Linked DNA regions of Geobacter metallireducens GS-15. The protein of the gene in region 1 interacts with the protein of each later gene in a pairwise test. Links are inferred from orthologs where the notes say so. Each region holds a gene or a part of one and is shown on either strand. Other genes may lie near its edges. The genes, in order: GMET_RS00445 and lpdA.

Region 1 (8,261 bases):
GGCGTCCAGCTGCCGGCGCAGCTCCGCAAAGAGGGGATGATCCTGGTCGTGCATCCGGTCTCCGGCATCCGCCGGCACGTACTTCTGATCCGTGAACCAGAGCCCGCTCAGTTCGTCCCCCTCCGCCAGCGCCACCATGTCGCCCAACGGGGTCTTGATGGTGCAGTACCGTTTCATCGTGGCTCCTCCTCGAATCCATGGCTGATGGATATTTAACCTGGCAACTATACCACAAACATTCTTGACTAAATTCCCCCGGGCCGTAAATATGGGCCGTTGATCCAAGTCTCCACTGTGTGAAAAGGTACTCCCATGGACCTTCTGAAAAATCTCAACCCGCCCCAGAAGGAGGCGGTTCTCCACGGCGAGGGGCCGCTCCTGGTTCTGGCCGGAGCCGGATCCGGCAAGACCCGGGTCATCGTCCACCGTATCGCTCACCTGATCTGCAACCTCGGCGTCCCCCCGTGGCAGATTCTGGCGGTTACCTTCACCAACAAGGCCGCCGGCGAGATGCGGGAGCGGGTGGAGCGGCTCGTGGGAGCCGGCGAGGCTCCCCTCATCGCCACCTTCCACTCCACCTGCGCCCGGTTCCTGCGCCGCGATATCCACCACCTGGGGTATGACTCCTCCTTCGCTATCTACGACGACAAGGACGCGGAAAAGCTTCTGAAGGAGGTGATCGCCGGCCTCGGCCTGGACGAGAAACGCTTCCCGGCCCGCTCCTTTGCCGCCGCCATCGACGACTGCAAGAACCGGGGCATCCCCCCCGGGGAGATCCCCACCGGCGACTACACCGGCGAGATGCTGGCCCGGGTCTACGGCGCCTACCAGGAGCGGCTGAAGAAGTGCAACGCCCTGGACTTCGGCGATCTCCTCATGCTGACGGTCCGTCTCTTAGAAGAGCACCCCGAGGTGCTGGCCCGCTACCGGGACAAATATCGCTGGATCCTTGTGGACGAGTATCAGGATACGAACCCGATTCAGTACCGGCTCGTGCGGCTTCTGGCCGGGGAGCGGCGCAACCTCTGCGTGGTGGGGGACGATGACCAGTCAATCTATCGGTGGCGGGGGGCCGACATCCGGAACATCCTCGACTTCGAGAAGGATTTTCCCGGCGTGGTCACAGTTAAGCTGGAGCAGAACTACCGTTCCACCCAAAACATCCTGGCCGCGGCCGGGGCCGTGGTGGCCAAAAACCGCGGCCGCAAGGCCAAGACCCTCTGGAGCGAGAACCCGGCCGGCGAGGCCATTGTCTACCGGCGCCTCTCCGACGAGCGGGAGGAGGCCCGCTTCGTCTGCCGGGAGGTGGAGAAGCATGTGCGGCGCGGCGGGGATCTGCGGGACGTGGCGGTCTTCTACCGGACCAACGCCCAGTCCCGGGTCATCGAGGACGCCATGGTGGCCGACGGGATTCCCTACCACATGGTGGGGGGGATGCGGTTCTACGAGCGGATGGAGGTAAAGGACATCCTCGCCTACCTGAAGGTCCTCGTGAACCCCGCCGACGAGGTGTCCCTCAAGCGGATCATCAACGTCCCGGCCCGGGGTATCGGCCACGCCACCGTGGACAAGGTGGCGGAGCTGGCATTCCGCAAGGGGATCATTCTCTACGACGCCTTCAGCGAGGCGTCCACCAGCGGACTCCTCTCCACCGGCCCCCGGGGGAAAATCGCCGGCTTCATGGCACTCATGGAGCAGTTTGCCGGCCTCGCCGGCACGGTACCCCTGTCGGAGCTCGCCTCCCGCATCATCGACGGGACCGGCTACGCCGCCAAACTGAAGGAAGAGCGGAGCGACGAGGCCCAGGACCGCCTCGACAACCTCCAGGAACTCTGTTCCGCCATGGAGGAGTTCGAGCGAACGAGCGACGAGAAGACCCTGGCCGCCTTCCTGGAGCAGGTGGCCCTCGTGTCGGATCTGGAGCGGGGCGAGGGGAAGCGGGAATCGGCCACCCTCATGACCCTCCACGCGGCCAAGGGGCTCGAATTCCCAGTGGTATTCATGATCGGAATGGAGGAGAAGCTTTTCCCACACGTCCGCTCCCTGGACGACCCCGAGGCCATGGAGGAGGAGCGGCGCCTCTGCTACGTGGGGATGACCCGGGCGAGGGAGCGGCTGATCCTCACCAACGCCCGCCGCCGGCGACTCTTCGGCCAGGACCAGGTGAACATGTCGTCCCGCTTCATCGCCGACGTTCCCCGGGATCTCCTGGATCTGGAAGACGAGTACCAGTCCTCCTTCGGCTTCGGCGCAGGACGGGGGCTGGAGCGGGAGACAACAGCCGCCGAACCGACGCGCCACAACCTGGCGAGCATCTTCGAAACGGAGATCGAGCCCGATTTCGACGACATCGAGGTGATCCCCGACGAGCCCGAGGACGGCGGCATCTGGCTCGGCATGAAGGTGCGCCACGGCAAGTTCGGCGTCGGCGTCATCCGCAAGATCGAGGGGAAGGGGGACGACCAGAAGGTGATCGTCTGGTTCAACTCCGTGGGGCCGAAGAAGCTGTTGGTGCGGTTTGCAGGGTTGGAGCGGGTTTGATCGCGGCCGTATTCAGGCCATCTTTGGCCGGTTCTCAATCGCACAATCCTCGACGTAGCGCTGCTACGCCTGCGGTTGTACTCATTCGGCCCGACCAAATCTGACCTAAATCCATCCGCGATTTGATTTTTTTGTTTGATATCACTCCCCTGCTTGCTGCAGATACTTCTTCACCGTCCGCCGGTCCAGGTTGGCCCGGCGGGCCACCTCCTCGTAGGTGTCGTGCCGCTCGTACAGGATGCGGCAGTAGCCGGCCAGAAGCCCCTGGGCATCGAGCCCCCCCGCCGCCACGTCCGCCAGGAACTGCTCCGTCACGCCGGACGGCGCCCCTTTCTCTTCCCCCCGGTAATGTCCCGTCACCAGTACCCGCCGCACCGCCTGCTCCAGCTCCCGCACGTTTCCCGGCCAGTGGTATCCCTTTCCCGTTTCCCGTTCGATGGCCTTGCGCAATAGCTGCACCTCCCGCTTCGGCGCGGTCCCGGTCAGGCGCGTGAGGATTCCCGCCACCAGCTCCCCCAGCTCGTCGGGGCATTCCTGGAGCCGCTGCCGCAGGGGTGGGATGGTGATGACGTCGGAACAGAGGCGGTAGTAGAAGTCGTCCCGGAACTCCCCCTGCTCCCGCAGGCGGGTCAGGTCCCGGTTGGTGGCGGCGATGACCCGGCCGCTGAAGCGGAGCCGCTGGTGGCTCCCCACCGGCGAGAAGCTCCGCTCCTGGAGCACCTGGAGGAGCTTCACCTGCACCGGCAGCGGCACCTCGCCGATCTCGTCCAGGAAGATGGCGCCGTGGGGGGTGCAGCGGCTGAAGACCCCCTCATGGTGATCGATGGCGCCGGTGAAGGCCCCCTTCCGGTGGCCGAAGAGCTCCGACTCCAGGACCCCCTCCGGGTACTGGGAGAGGTTCACCGCCAGGAAGTTGCGGGTGAAGCTTTCGCTGAACCGGCCGGTTTTCGGGTCGAAGGGGATGAAGCCCGACCGGCCGATGGCCGCGGCTGCGGCCCCCTTGCCGGTGCCGGTCTCCCCGAGGATGAGTACGGAGAAGTCCTCCATCCGGTCCCAGAGGTACTGGTCGAACCACCGGATGTTGTGGGTGAAGAGGGTCTGCCAGAGGTGTTCCCGCACCCGGCGCAGCGACGGGCTGGAACCGGCGAGCCCTTCCCGGATGAAGTAGAAGGCCCGCCGGAGCTGGTAGAAGAGGCCCAGGTAGCGGCGGCTTTCCGTCTCGGAGAAGCCCGCCTCCGCGAAGGCGGCCTGGAAGCCGCCGGCAAAGGGGACGGGGCAGGGGGAGTCGCCGCCGACGGCCTGCTCCCGGATCAGGCGGTCGAAGGAGTCCAGGAACCGATGAAAGAGATCGAAGAGGAGCACAGTCCGGACCGTTTCCCGGTCGGCAGCCGGCAGGCGGTGGTGGTTGCCCCGCAGTTCCCGCTGCAGGACGGCCGTCCGTTCGGCCACCCGGGCAATGATGGCGGCAAGCACTCCGCCCCGGTCACCGGCACCAGTTCCCGCCAGGAGCAGGTCCAGTTCGTCGCGGCTCTCGCCAAAGGGATTGAGGAAGGCGGCCCGGGCCACCTTGGCAAAAAAATCCCGCTCCGTCGCCAGTATTGTCTCGATAGCTTTCATACATTCGATGTATAGTTGCCATTCATAAAATGTCAATCACGATTTGCCGCTAATCAGCAGGAGCGATTGCCGTCTGACTGCAACAATCCAGAATCATTGGCAATCTCAGGCGGTAGCCGACTTGGCATGTTATCGGCAATCTTCTGAGCAGAAACCATTGTTCGGGAGGTTGCCATGTTCACCCCACTTGCCCTATTGTTGATGAGCGCCGTTGCCGCCGCCCCGGTCTTCACTGCCATGACCGTAAAGACCATCACCGACTGCCGCATGAACCACCGGAGCCGGAAATGACCGTCATCGACATTCACTGCCATGCCGCCGGCATCGGCGCCGGTGACAGCGGCTGCTTCATCTCCCCGAAGCTTCGCCGGAGCTGGAAGTACCGCTTCTACCTCAAATCCTTCGGCGTGACCAATGCGGACTTGGAGCGGGAGGGTGATAGCCTGGTGCTCCGGCGTATTTCGGAGCGGCTCACCGCTTCGTCCCAGGTCCAGCAGGCCGTGGTGCTGGCCATGGATGGCGTGGTGGACGGCAGCGGCCAGTTGGATCGGGACCGGACCGAGATGTACATTCCCAATGAGTTCCTGGCCCGGGAGTGCCGCCGCTACCCGAACCTCCTCTTCGGCGCCAGCGTCAACCCCCAGCGCCCCGACGCCTTGGAGCGCCTCGACGCCGCTGCCGCCGCCGGAGCGGTGCTCGTGAAGTGGCTCCCCTCCATCCAGGGGACCGACCCTGCGGATCGGTGCCTCGTTCCCTTCTATCGCCACCTGGCCCAGCTGGGGCTTCCGCTTCTGACCCACACCGGCCTTGAGGAGTCATTCACCCTGGCCGACAACGCCCTGGCCGACCCGGCGCGTCTCCGGCTCCCCCTGGAAGAGGGGGTGACTGTCATTGCCGCCCACTGCGCCACCAGCGGACAAAGCCACGGGGAGTCGAACCTGGCGCGCCTCCTTCCACTCTTTGCCCAATTCCCGAACCTCTACGCCGACATCTCGGCCCTCACCCAGCTGAACCGACTGGGGCACCTGGAGCGGGTCCTGGCGCACCGGGACATTCACGGCCGGCTCCTCTACGGCACCGACATGCCCCTGCCTGCCACGGGGCTCACCTCCCCCTGGTTCCACCTCCTCCGGCTCGGGCCGCTGGAGGCCCGGCGGTTGGCCGTCATCGGTAACCCCTGGGATCAGGATGTGGCCCTGAAGCTGGCCCTGGGGATGCCAGAGGAGATCCTGTTCCGGGCCGCAGGCGTACTCGGGATCGCTGACACCATCAAACACCGGAGCTTCCCATGAATACCACCGAACCGACCACCCTACCCGTCTCCTTCCGCCGCCTGAACCTGGCCCAGGCCCTGGGGGCGCTGAACGACAACCTCATCAAACTGATCATCGTCTTCTACCTCATCGGCCGCTACGGCCGGGAGGAGGCCGGCACCATTGCCGCCATGGGGAGCGCCGCCTTCGTTGCGCCGTTTCTCCTCTTCTCGGCCCTGGCCGGTTCCCTGGCCGACCGCTTTCCCAAGGGGCGGATCGTGGTGGGGGTCAAGGCGCTGGAAGTGGGGATCGCCCTCCTGGCCGTGAGTGGTCTCTTCCTGGCCTCCCCTCCACTTCTCTATGGGGCGGTCTTTCTCCTGGGTACCCACAGCGCCCTCTTCGCTCCGGCTAAGTACGGGGTGGTGCCGGAGCTGGTCCCCCGGGAGGGGCTCTCGAAAGCCAACAGCCTCTTGGAGATGGCTTCCTTTCTCGCCATCGTCGGGGGGACTGCTCTGGCCCCCTTCCTCGTGCAGCTGGCAGGGGGGCGCCACGGCGTGGCTCTTCTGGCGGGGGTGGCCATTGCCGTGGCCGGGCTTCTCATCGCCCGCACCCTCCCCCCGACACCGGCCGTGGCCCCGGACCGGGCGATTTCCTTCTTGCCGACCAGCTACTGGCGCACCCTCCGGAGCCTGAAACGCGACGGCTATCTCCTCCTGGCGGTGATCGGCGCCGCCTACTTCCTCTTTGTGAGGGCCTTCTGTCAGCTGAATCTCCTCCCCTACGGCATGAAGATCCTCGCCCTCTCCGAAGAGCAGAGCGGCTACCTCTTCCTGGCCGCTGCCATCGGCATCGGCGCCGGGTCACTCTGGGCCGGCCGGCTCTCCGGGCGCACCGTGGAGTTCGGCGTGGTCCCCATCGGGGCCGTGGGGCTCACCGTCTGCTCCTTCGTCCTGGCCATGATGCCGGCGAGCCTGTGGGCGGTCCTGGCCGTGGTGGCTCTCTTCGGCGTCAGCGCCGGCCTCTTCATCGTGCCGCTCCAGTCCTTCATTCAGCTGCGGGCACCGGCGGACCGGCGGGGGGAGGTCCTGGCCGCCTCGTCGTTCCTGAGCTGGGTCGGGGTGCTTCTGGCCTCGGGGCTCCTCTGGGTCCTCTCGGGCCCCCTGGGGTTCTCCCCCGGCAGCTGCTTCACGGTTCTCGGGGCGATCACCCTCGTCCTCACGGCCGTCACCCTCCGGGTCCTCCCCGATTTCCTCCTCCGCTTCATCGCCTTGGCGGTCATGCGGATCCGCTACCGGGTGACCACCATCGACGACCGCCACGTGCCGGTGGAAGGGGGGGCGTTGTTGGTGGCGAACCACGTCTCCTGGCTCGACGCCCTCATCCTCCTCGCCACCCAGCAGCGGCGGATCCGCTTCGTCATGGAACGGGAGATCTACAGCGCTCCCGGCCTCAAGCAGCTCTGCGCCCTCATGGGGGTGATCCCGGTTTCGTCCCGGGACGGGAAAAGGGGCCTCCTGGAGTTCATCGCCACCGCCCGCAAGGCCCTGGACGACGGCTACCTGGTCTGCATCTTCGCCGAGGGGGAGATCACCCGCACCGGCATGCTGAACCGGTTCAAGGGGGGCTTCGAGCACATCGTCAAGGGGACGAGCCACCCCATCATCCCGGTCTACATCGGCGGCGCCTGGGGGAGCGCCCTCTCCTACGCCCACGGCAGGCTCCTCTCCCGCCTCCCCTCCCTCATCCCCTACCGGGTGACGGTCCTCTTCGGCGCGCCCGTGCCGGCCGGGAGCACCCCCCACGACGTGCGCCGGGCCGTGATGGAGCTTTCCGCGGCCTGGTTCGAGGCCCGCAAGCCCCGACGCCGCGCCCTGGGGGAGCTCTTCGCCGAGACGGCCCGGGAGAACTGGCACCGCCTTGCCATGGCTGACACCGGGGGCCGGGAGCTGACTTACGGCAGGGCCCTCACCGGCGCCGTGGCCCTGGCGGCGAAGCTGAAGGACGCAACTCCCGGCCAGGAGATGGTCGGTGTCTGCCTCCCCCCCACCGTGGGGGGCGCCCTGGTGAACCTTGCCCTCACCCTGAACGGCATCGTGCCGGTGAACCTGAACTACACCGCCTCGCCGGAGGGTATCCGCTCGGCCTTGGCCCAGTGCGCCATTACGACCACCATCACCTCCCGCGTCTTCCTGGAGAAGCTCGGCACCCTGCCGGAATTTCCCGGTGTCCTCTACGTGGAGGACCTCCTCGCCGGCCTCACCGACGGCGACAAGCGCCGGGCGTTTCTCACGGCCCGCTTCCTCCCGCTTCGCACCTTCGCCCGCCCCGCCGGGTTCGATGCCGACCGCCTCGCCACGGTGATCTTTTCCTCCGGGAGCACCGGGGAGCCCAAGGGGGTCATGCTCTCCCACCACAACATCCTCTCCAACCTGGAGGCGCTCCGGATGGTCTTTCGCGCCACCCAGCGGGACAACATCTGCTCGGCTCTCCCCTTCTTCCACTCCCTGGGGTTCACCGGCACCCTCTGGCTCCCGCTCCTCTCGGGCTTCTCGGCGGTCTACCACACCAACCCCCTGGACGGCGAAACCATCGCCAAAACCGTGCGGGAGCGGCAGTCGACCCTCCTCATCGCCACCCCCACCTTCCTCATGGCCTACCTGCGGCGAGCCAAAAAGGAGGACTTTGCCACCCTGCGCCTCGTCATCACCGGCGCCGAGAAACTGAAGCCGAAGCTGGCCGACACCTTCCAGGAGAAGTTCGGCATCCGCCCCATGGAGGGGTACGGCGCCACGGAGCTGTCGCCGGTCATCTCCCTGTCGCTTCCCGACGTGGAGGTCAACGGGGTCCGCC
Region 2 (8,268 bases), 3.0 Mb from region 1 along the record:
GGCAAGGAGGCATCGGGCACCGGCAACATGAAGTTCATGATGAACGGCGCCCTGACCATCGGCACCCTCGATGGAGCCAATATCGAAATCCGGGAAGAGGTGGGGGACGCAAATTTCTTCATGTTCGGTCTCACCGCCGAGGAGGTGGAGGCGGCGCGCAGGGGGTACGACCCCGGTGCCATCATTGAAGCCGACGCTGATCTCGGGCGGGTAATGAACCTGCTGGCGTTTGGCCACTTCAACCTGTTCGAGCCGGGGATCTTCGATCCGATCATCGGTGCAATCACCAGTCCCCATGATCCCTGGATGGTCGCCGCCGACTTCCGCAGCTACGTCAACGCCCAGCAGAGGGTCGCCGCCGCCTACCGGGACCGGGAGCAGTGGGCCCGTATGAGCATCATCAACAGCGCCTCCAGTGGCAAGTTCTCCACCGACCGGACCATCCGGGAGTACAACGACGGTATCTGGGGGCTCCAGCCTGTGCCGGTACTTGCTGCAAGGTAACCGGACCTGCTTTTTGTAATGTGAGAGAGAGGTGTCCCCTATGGAAATAAAGGTTCCGTCAGTGGGCGAATCGGTCTACGAGGCACTGGTGGGGAAGTGGCTGAAAAAGAACGGCGAGGCGGTCCGGAAGGACGAGCCGGTCTGCGAGATCGAGACCGACAAGATCACCATGGAGATCGACGCCGGGGCCGACGGTGTGCTCACCATCATGGTGCCGGAAGGGGCCACGGTGAAGATCGGCTCCGTCATCGGCATTATAGAAGCCGGGACCGGGGACCGGGGACCGGGGACCGGGAAAGGCAAGGAGGTGCCTCCACTGTCGCCGGCGGTTCGCAAGATTGCCCAGGAGCTGGGGATTAAGCCGGAAACTGTCCATGGAAGCGGCCGGGGCGGGCGGGTGACGGTGGATGATCTCTTAACGGCCGGGACCAGGGACTTGACAGCCGGGACGGGGGACCGGGGACCGGGGACCGGGAAAGGCGGGGAAGTGCCGAAGGATGCTGCGGTGAAATCGGGTGAAGCGGCGGCGGTTGGGGGTAAGCAGAAAGAATTTGCTTTTGAGCCGGTCCCCGGTCCCCGGTCCCCGGTCCCCGCGGCAGAGCGCGTTACGCGCTCGCCGATGACCCCCATCCGCAAACGGATCGCCGAGCGGCTCCTGGTGGCCCGGCAGCAGACCGCCATGCTCACCACGTTCAACGAGGCGGATCTGGGCCGGGTGATGGAACTGCGGAAGAAGTACAAGGAGCATTTCCAGAAGAAGCACGGCGTCTCCCTCGGTTTCATGTCGTTCTTCGTGAAGGCGTGCGTGGAGGCCCTGAAGGAGTATCCGGCGGTGAACGGCTCCATCGAGGGGGATGACATCGTCTTCCACCACTACTACCATATCGGCATCGCCATTGGGGCCGAGAAGGGGCTCGTGGTGCCGGTGCTCCGGGACGCCGACCGGCTCTCCTTTGCCGAGATCGAGACGACCATCGCCGGGTTCGCGGAAAAGACCAAGGCCAACCGGCTGGAGCTGTCGGATCTCCAGGGGGGGACTTTCACCATCTCCAACGGCGGGGTCTACGGCTCGCTCCTCTCCACTCCCATTCTCAACCCGCCCCAGAGCGGCGTCCTCGGCATGCACGCCGTCCAGGAGCGCCCCGTGGTCCGCGACGGCCAGATCGTCATACGTCCCATGATGTACCTGGCCCTCTCCTACGACCACCGGATCATCGACGGCCGCGAGGCGGTCGGGTTCCTGAAGAAGGTGAAGGAGTATGTGGAAGAGCCCGAGGAACTCTTCCTTGAAGGGTAGATTGACCGCCGCAGGGACCTGCTCACTGCTGGCGGCCCTTCTCCTGGCCGCTCCTGATCCGTCGGCATCGGCCCGGGTCGGCAGGAATGGCAAAACACCTGCGGCACAGGAGTTTGCCCGGACCAGGGGAGCGGCGCAGAGGGGTGACGCCGGCGCCGCTTTCCGGCTTGCCCTGATGTTTCTCGATGGCACGGGCGTTGCGCGCAATCCCGCGGAATCGGTCCGGTTCATGAGGATCGCCGCGGAGCGGGGACACGTGCGGGCCCAGTACTTCCTGGGCACCCTCTACCACGAAGGTGCGGGAGTGAAGCAGGACCAGAAGGAAGCCGCCCGCTGGATCGCCAGGGCTGCGGCTGGTGGCGATGCCGAGGCCCAGTACGCCTATGGTCTCCTCCTTCTCTCCGGCGATGGGGTTCCGGTCGACAAGGTGGCAGCCATGGAGTGGCTCGGCAAGGCCTCCCGCCAGGGGAGCGGGGGAGCCCGCGACGTGCTCCGGCAGCTGGTTGCCCTGCCGGGACGTCCCACCGAGATCCGCTCCCTGGAGCCGTTCATTACGGCGCCCCGTGCCGCGCCTTCGGGCGACGCTGCCGATGGGGGAGCGCATCTTGAAGGGATGGGGGTGATCCTTGACCAGGGGGAGTTCGGCCTCCGGTTTTCCGTGCCCCACCTGAAGGAGGCGATTGCCCCGGTCTATCCGGCGTATTCTCCGGACAAGGGGGTCTGGAACCGCATCCAAGGGGGGACGTTCGAAATCATCTACCGGCCGGGTGCAAAGTAGTTCTTCTGCCGGCCTGTTTCCCATTTCAGTAGCGGATACCACAATCATTCCGGGAGGATTCCATGTCTGAAGAGCTTTACGACCTCATTGTCATCGGTGCCGGCCCTGGCGGCTACGTGGCCGCCATCCGCGCGGCCCAGCTGGGGATGAGCGTCGCGGTGGTGGAGAAGCGGTCCGCCCTGGGGGGGGTCTGCCTCAACGAGGGGTGCATTCCCAGCAAGGCGCTCCTGGATTCCTCGGAACTCTTCGCCCTGGCCAGGGACAGGTTCGCCGGCCACGGCATAGCCATCGATCCGCCACGGCTCGACCTGGCCCGGATGATGGCCCGCAAGGACGACGTGGTGAAGAAGCTGACCGACGGCGTCGCCTTCCTCTTCAAGAAGAACAAGATTGCACGGGTGCAGGGGACGGCCCGGCTCACGGGCGAGCGGGACGGAGCCCACGGCGTTGACGTTGAAGGCGGGGACCAGGGACCGGGGACCGGGGACCGGGAAAAGCAGACCCTCAGGGGAAAGCGGGTGCTTCTGGCAACGGGAAGCGAGGCGGCGGTGATTCCGTTCATGCCCTTTGACGGTGAACTGGTGGTGAGCGCCCGGGAAGCCCTCTCCTTCGACCGGGTGCCGGAGCATCTCCTGGTGGTGGGGGCGGGGTACGTCGGCCTGGAGCTTGGCTCGGTCTGGCGGCGGCTCGGAAGCCAGGTTACGGTGGTGGAGATGCTCCCGAAGATGCTTCCCAACACCGACGGTCAGGTGGCCGACACCCTCATGGGCTCCCTGAAGAAGCAGGGGATCGTCTTCCGGATGGAGACCAAGGTGACCGGCTTTGCCAAGCGTGACGGGAAGGCAGCGGTCACCGTGGAAGCGGGGGGGGCCACGGAGGAGATCGTCTGCGACCGGGTGCTGGTGGCGGCGGGGCGGCGTCCCCTCACGGCGGGGCTCGGCCTGGAGGAATTGGGAGTCCGGCTGGAGGCGGGACGGATCGCCGTGGACGATAACTACCAGACGTCCCTTCGGGGGATTTACGCCATCGGCGACCTGATCCACGGCCCCATGCTTGCCCACAAGGCCATGGCGGAGGGGGAGGTCTTTGCCGAGCGGCTCACCGGCCAGGCGTCGGTGGTGGACTACGCCTATATCCCTGGTATCGTTTATACGTGGCCCGAGGCGGCCGGCGTGGGGCGGACCGAGGAGGAGCTGAAAACGGAGGGGGTCGAGTACCGCGTCGGGAAGTTCCCCTTCATGGCCAACGGCCGCGCCAAGTGCATGGACGAGACCGAAGGGTTCGTGAAGATCCTCGCCACCCCCGACACCGGCCGGGTCCTCGGCATCCACGTCATCGGCCCCCGGGCCTCGGATGTCATCGCCGAGGCGGTTACCGTCATGACCTACGGCGGCAGCGCCGCCGACATCGCCATGACCTTCCACGCCCACCCGACCCTGGCCGAGGCCATGAAGGAGGCGGCCCTGGATGTGGAGAAACGGGCGATACATGCGTGAACACGGAGGTTCCCATGGGAAAAAATCTCGCAACCAAGATCCTCGAAGCGCACCTCGCGAAGGGCGAGCTTAAGCCGGGCACCGAGATCGCCCTGAAGATCGACCACGCGCTCTTGCAGGACGCCACCGGCACCATGGCCATGCTGGAGTTCATCGCCATGGGGGTCGACCGGGTGAAGGTGGAGCTGGCGGCCCAGTACATCGACCATAACCTCCTCCAGACCGACAACCGCAACGCCGACGACCACATCTTTCTCATGACCGCGGCCCAGCGGTTCGGCATCCACGTCTCCAAGCCGGGGAACGGGGTCTCCCACCAGGTGCACCTGGAGCGCTTCGGCGTGCCGGGCAAGACCATGCTCGGGGCCGACTCCCACACCACCTCCGCCGCCGGTCTTTCCATGATCGCCATCGGCGCCGGGGGGCTCGATGTCTCACTGGCCATGGCGGGGCACCCCTTCCATCTCCCCTGTCCGAAGATCTGGGGAGTGAAGCTCACGGGAGAGCTCCAGCCCTGGGTCTCGGCCAAGGATGTGATCCTGGAGATGCTCCGCCGCCACACGGTGAAGGGGGGGGTCGGGAAGATCATCGAGTACTACGGCCCCGGCGTGGCGACCCTCTCGGCCACGGACCGGGCCATCATCGGCAACATGGGGGCGGAACTGGGGGCCACCACCTCCGTCTTCCCCTCGGACCACCGGACCCGCGAGTTCCTGGAGGCCCAGGGGCGCGGCCAGCTCTGGCAGGAGCTTGCCGCCGACCCCGACGCCACCTACGACGAGTACGAGGAGATTGACCTCGCCACGGTGGAACCCCTCATCGCCCGGCCGTCATCCCCCGACAACGTGGTGCGGGTGGCCGACATCGAGGGGTTGAAGGTGGACCAGGTGCTGGTGGGGAGTTCCGCCAACTCCGCCTTCCGGGACCTCATGACCGTCTGTCGCATCCTGGATGGCCGGCGCATCGCCCCCCACCTCTCCTTCAACGTGAACCCGGGGAGCCGCCAGGTGCTGGAAAACGTGGCGGATCAAGGCGGGATCATGATGTTGCTTCTGGCCGGCGCCCAGATCCACCAGCCGGGGTGCCTCGGCTGCATCGGCATGGGGCAAGCGCCGGGGACCAATCAGGTGAGCCTCCGCACCTTCCCCCGCAACTTCCCGGGGAGAAGCGGCACGAAGAACGATCTGGTCTACCTCTGCTCCCCCGAGACGGCAGCCGCCGCCGGCCTCTTCGGCGTGGTCACCGACCCCCGCAAGCTGGAGGGCCTCATGCCGTGGCCCAACGTCCAGAACCCTGAGAACTACATCCTGGACGACTCCAGCATCATCTTCCCCCTCCCCCCCGAGGAGGCGAAGCGGGTGGAGATCGTCACCGGCCCCAACATCATCCCGTTCCCCGACTACGATCCCCTCCCCGAGACCTTGGAGGCGGAGGTCATCCTCACCGTGGGGGACAATATCTCCACCGACACCATCATGCCTGCGGGGAATAAGGTGCTCCCCTACCGGAGCAACATCCCGGCCATCAGCCAGTTCGTCTTCGAGCATCTGGACCCCGATTTCCACAAGCGGGCCAAGGAGAAGGGGAACGGCGTCGTCATCGGCGGGGAGAACTACGGCCAGGGGTCGAGCCGGGAGCATGCGGCCCTGGCGCCGCGCTATCTCGGCATCCGGGCCAAGATCGTCAAGAGCTTCGCCCGGATCCACAAGGCGAACCTGGTGAACTTCGGCATCCTCCCCCTCACGTTCAGAAATCCCGCCGACTACGACCTGGTGAAGCAGGGGGACCGCCTCGTGTTCCCCGATGTGCGCCGGCTCGTGGCCTCCGGCGCCGCAGAGATACCGGTGCGGGTGGACGGACGGGAGATTGTCACCATTCTGGAGGTCTCAGACCGGCAGCGGCAGGAGCTTCTGGCCGGGGGGACCCTGAACTTTGTGAAAAAAGGCGGTACGGAGGGGTGAGGGCATAAGGGAATGGATGGGCCGTGGAGCACAAGCCGGTGAGTCTGAACAGAGCGACCCTATGGGCACTGCTGGTATTTTCGCTTTTCATGGGGATGGGCGCGGTACTTGCCGGCGAGCTGGCGCGCGAGCGGAAGCAGGAGTACCGCCAAACCGTGTCCCAGATTGCCGCCAACGCGGCCCATTCCCTTGATCATCAGCTTTTTCGCTCCCTGTCGGCCACCAACGCCCTGGCCGCCATCCTCCGACAACAGGGCAGAATTGAGAATTTCGCCTCCCTGGCGGCGGAGATGATCAAGGTCTACGGCGGCATCGACACTCTCCAGCTGGTGCCCGAGGGGGTCATAACCGAGGTCTACCCCCTTGCCGGCAACGAAAAGGCCGTCGGGTTCGACATCCTCCGGGACCCTGTTCGCAGCTTCGAAGCGCTGCGGGCCATCGAGTCCCGCCGGCTTTCCCTCGATGGTCCCTTCGAGCTCAAACAGGGGGGGAAGGCGGTTGTGGGGCGGCAGGCGGTGTTCCTTTCCGACGGCCGGGGAGGCGAGCGGTTCTGGGGGTTTACGGCGGCCATCATCCGGCTGCGGACCCTTATGGACGCCAGCAACCTGAACCTTCTCGCAAAAAACGGCTATGCGTATCGGGTATCCCGCCTCCATCCCGGCAGCGGTGAAAAAATTGTAGTTGCCCAAGGGGGGGGGACTCTCCTGGCAGATCCGGTGGAGTTTGCCTTCGACGTGCCCAACGGGAAATGGGTACTCTCGGTGTCGCCGTCGGGGGGATGGCTCACGCGCTCGGGAATAGTGTGGTACGGCGCCACGGTTATCCTGGTCAGCCTGGCGATGGGGAGTCTTGCCTACCTGTTCCAGCGGCAGCCGGCGCTGTTGCGGATCGAAGTGGCAAAACGGACGGCCGAGCTCCAGACGGCCAGGGGGCGTCTCGAAGAGGAAGCACGGGAGCGGGCGCGGGTCGAGGAGGAGGTTCGGCGTCTCAATGCCGATCTGGAGCAGCGGGTTGCCGAGAGGACTTCCCAGTTGGCGGCCGTCAACCAGGAGCTGGAATTGTTCACCTATTCGGTTTCCCACGACCTTCGGGCGCCTCTGAACACCATTGAAGGCTTTACCCGGACCCTCAGGGAAGAGCACGCCGGCTCCCTGGACGAAAACGGCATGCAGATCCTGATGCGGATATGCAAGGCCGGTGACCGGATGAAGGAGCTCATCGGCCATCTCCACGAGTTGTCCCGGGTGAGCGCCGGCGAACTGGTTCGCCAGAGCGTCGATCTTGGCGCCATGGCCCGGGAAATCGCCGCGGATCTCCAGGGGGGCGATCCTGGCCGCTCCGTGACCTTCCGTATTGCCGACGGGGTTATGGCGCCGGGCGATGCGGGGCTTCTGCGGGTTGCCCTGGAAAACCTTCTGGGCAATGCCTGGAAATATACCGGGGGAAAAGAGGGGGCGCTGATCGAATTCGGGGTGGAGGCCGAGGAGGGGGAGCGGTTTTTTTTCGTCCGGGACAACGGCGCCGGCTTCGACATGAAATACGCCGACAGGCTCTTCGGCGTGTTCCAGCGGCTGCACGGCGCCGCGGAGTTCGAGGGGACCGGCGTCGGCCTGGCCACGGTGCGGCGGATAATCCTCCGTCACGGGGGGCGGATTTGGGCGGAGGGGGCGGTCGGCCGTGGAGCCACCTTCTTCTTTACCCTGGGCGAGGAGTAGTGGCATGGGGAGGATTCGGCCATGAAGCATGGCGGTCCGATACGGGGGGCGATCCTGCTCTTCGCTTTGTTTCTGGGAGCCGGGTCGGTCTTCGTGCGCCAGGTGGAAGAAGGGCGTTGCCGCGAGCAGCGCCGGAACGTGGCCCAGCTCGCCGCGGGTGCCGCCTTTTCGCTGGAGCGCCAGATATCCGGCTCCCTCTCCGCCACCTACGCCCTTGCCGCCATTCTGCGCCAGGCCGGCACCATTAAGGACTTTGATGCCCTCGCTGCCGAGATGATCCGGACCTACGGCGGTATCAGCAGCCTGCAACTCGCCCCGGCCGGGGTCATGACCACCATCTACCCCCTTGCCGGCAACGAAAAGGCCATAGGCCACGACCTCCTCAGCGACCCCCTCCGTCGCACCGAGGCGCAACGGGCGATCGAGAGCCGGCAGATGACCCTTGCCGGCCCCTTCGAGCTGAGGCAAGGGGGGGTAGGAGCCGTTGGCAGGCTGGCGGTTTTTCTCCCCGAACCGG

The links.
Region 2: the proteins of GMET_RS00445 (region 1) and lpdA interact in binary tests that used the Escherichia coli proteins (3 or more experiments, as listed by UniProt). The link is inferred for Geobacter metallireducens GS-15 from one-to-one orthologs.

What each region holds. Positions count from the first base shown.
Region 1 is NC_007517.1:106,498-114,758, reverse strand. What follows is about bases 1-2,926. They hold GMET_RS00445 (ATP-dependent helicase), read left to right. Parts: upstream 1-312; coding sequence 313-2,541; downstream 2,542-2,926. Other genes in these bases: GMET_RS00440 (sigma 54-interacting transcriptional regulator), read right to left, coding at 2,683-2,926; GMET_RS00450 (methylated-DNA--[protein]-cysteine S-methyltransferase), read right to left, coding at 1-177. Outside these bases: more of GMET_RS00440, read right to left, coding at 2,927-4,158; GMET_RS00435 (amidohydrolase family protein), read left to right, coding at 4,446-5,450; GMET_RS00430 (acyl-[ACP]--phospholipid O-acyltransferase), read left to right, coding at 5,447-8,261. UniProt on the Escherichia coli protein: A helicase with DNA-dependent ATPase activity. Unwinds DNA duplexes with 3'-5' polarity. Translocates on single-stranded DNA with 3'-5' polarity. Initiates unwinding more efficiently from a nicked substrate than double-stranded DNA.
Region 2 is NC_007517.1:3,119,097-3,127,364, reverse strand. What follows is about bases 1,926-4,858. They hold lpdA (dihydrolipoyl dehydrogenase), read left to right. Parts: upstream 1,926-2,641; coding sequence 2,642-4,075; downstream 4,076-4,858. Other genes in these bases: GMET_RS13850 (aconitate hydratase), read left to right, coding at 4,090-4,858; GMET_RS13860 (tetratricopeptide repeat protein), read left to right, coding at 1,926-2,579. In the rest of the region: GMET_RS13870 (glycogen/starch/alpha-glucan phosphorylase), read left to right, coding at 1-504; odhB (2-oxoglutarate dehydrogenase complex dihydrolipoyllysine-residue succinyltransferase), read left to right, coding at 545-1,801; more of GMET_RS13860, read left to right, coding at 1,791-1,925; more of GMET_RS13850, read left to right, coding at 4,859-6,036; GMET_RS13845 (sensor histidine kinase), read left to right, coding at 6,075-7,751; GMET_RS13840 (CHASE domain-containing protein), read left to right, coding at 7,773-8,268. UniProt on the Escherichia coli protein: Lipoamide dehydrogenase is a component of the glycine cleavage system as well as of the alpha-ketoacid dehydrogenase complexes.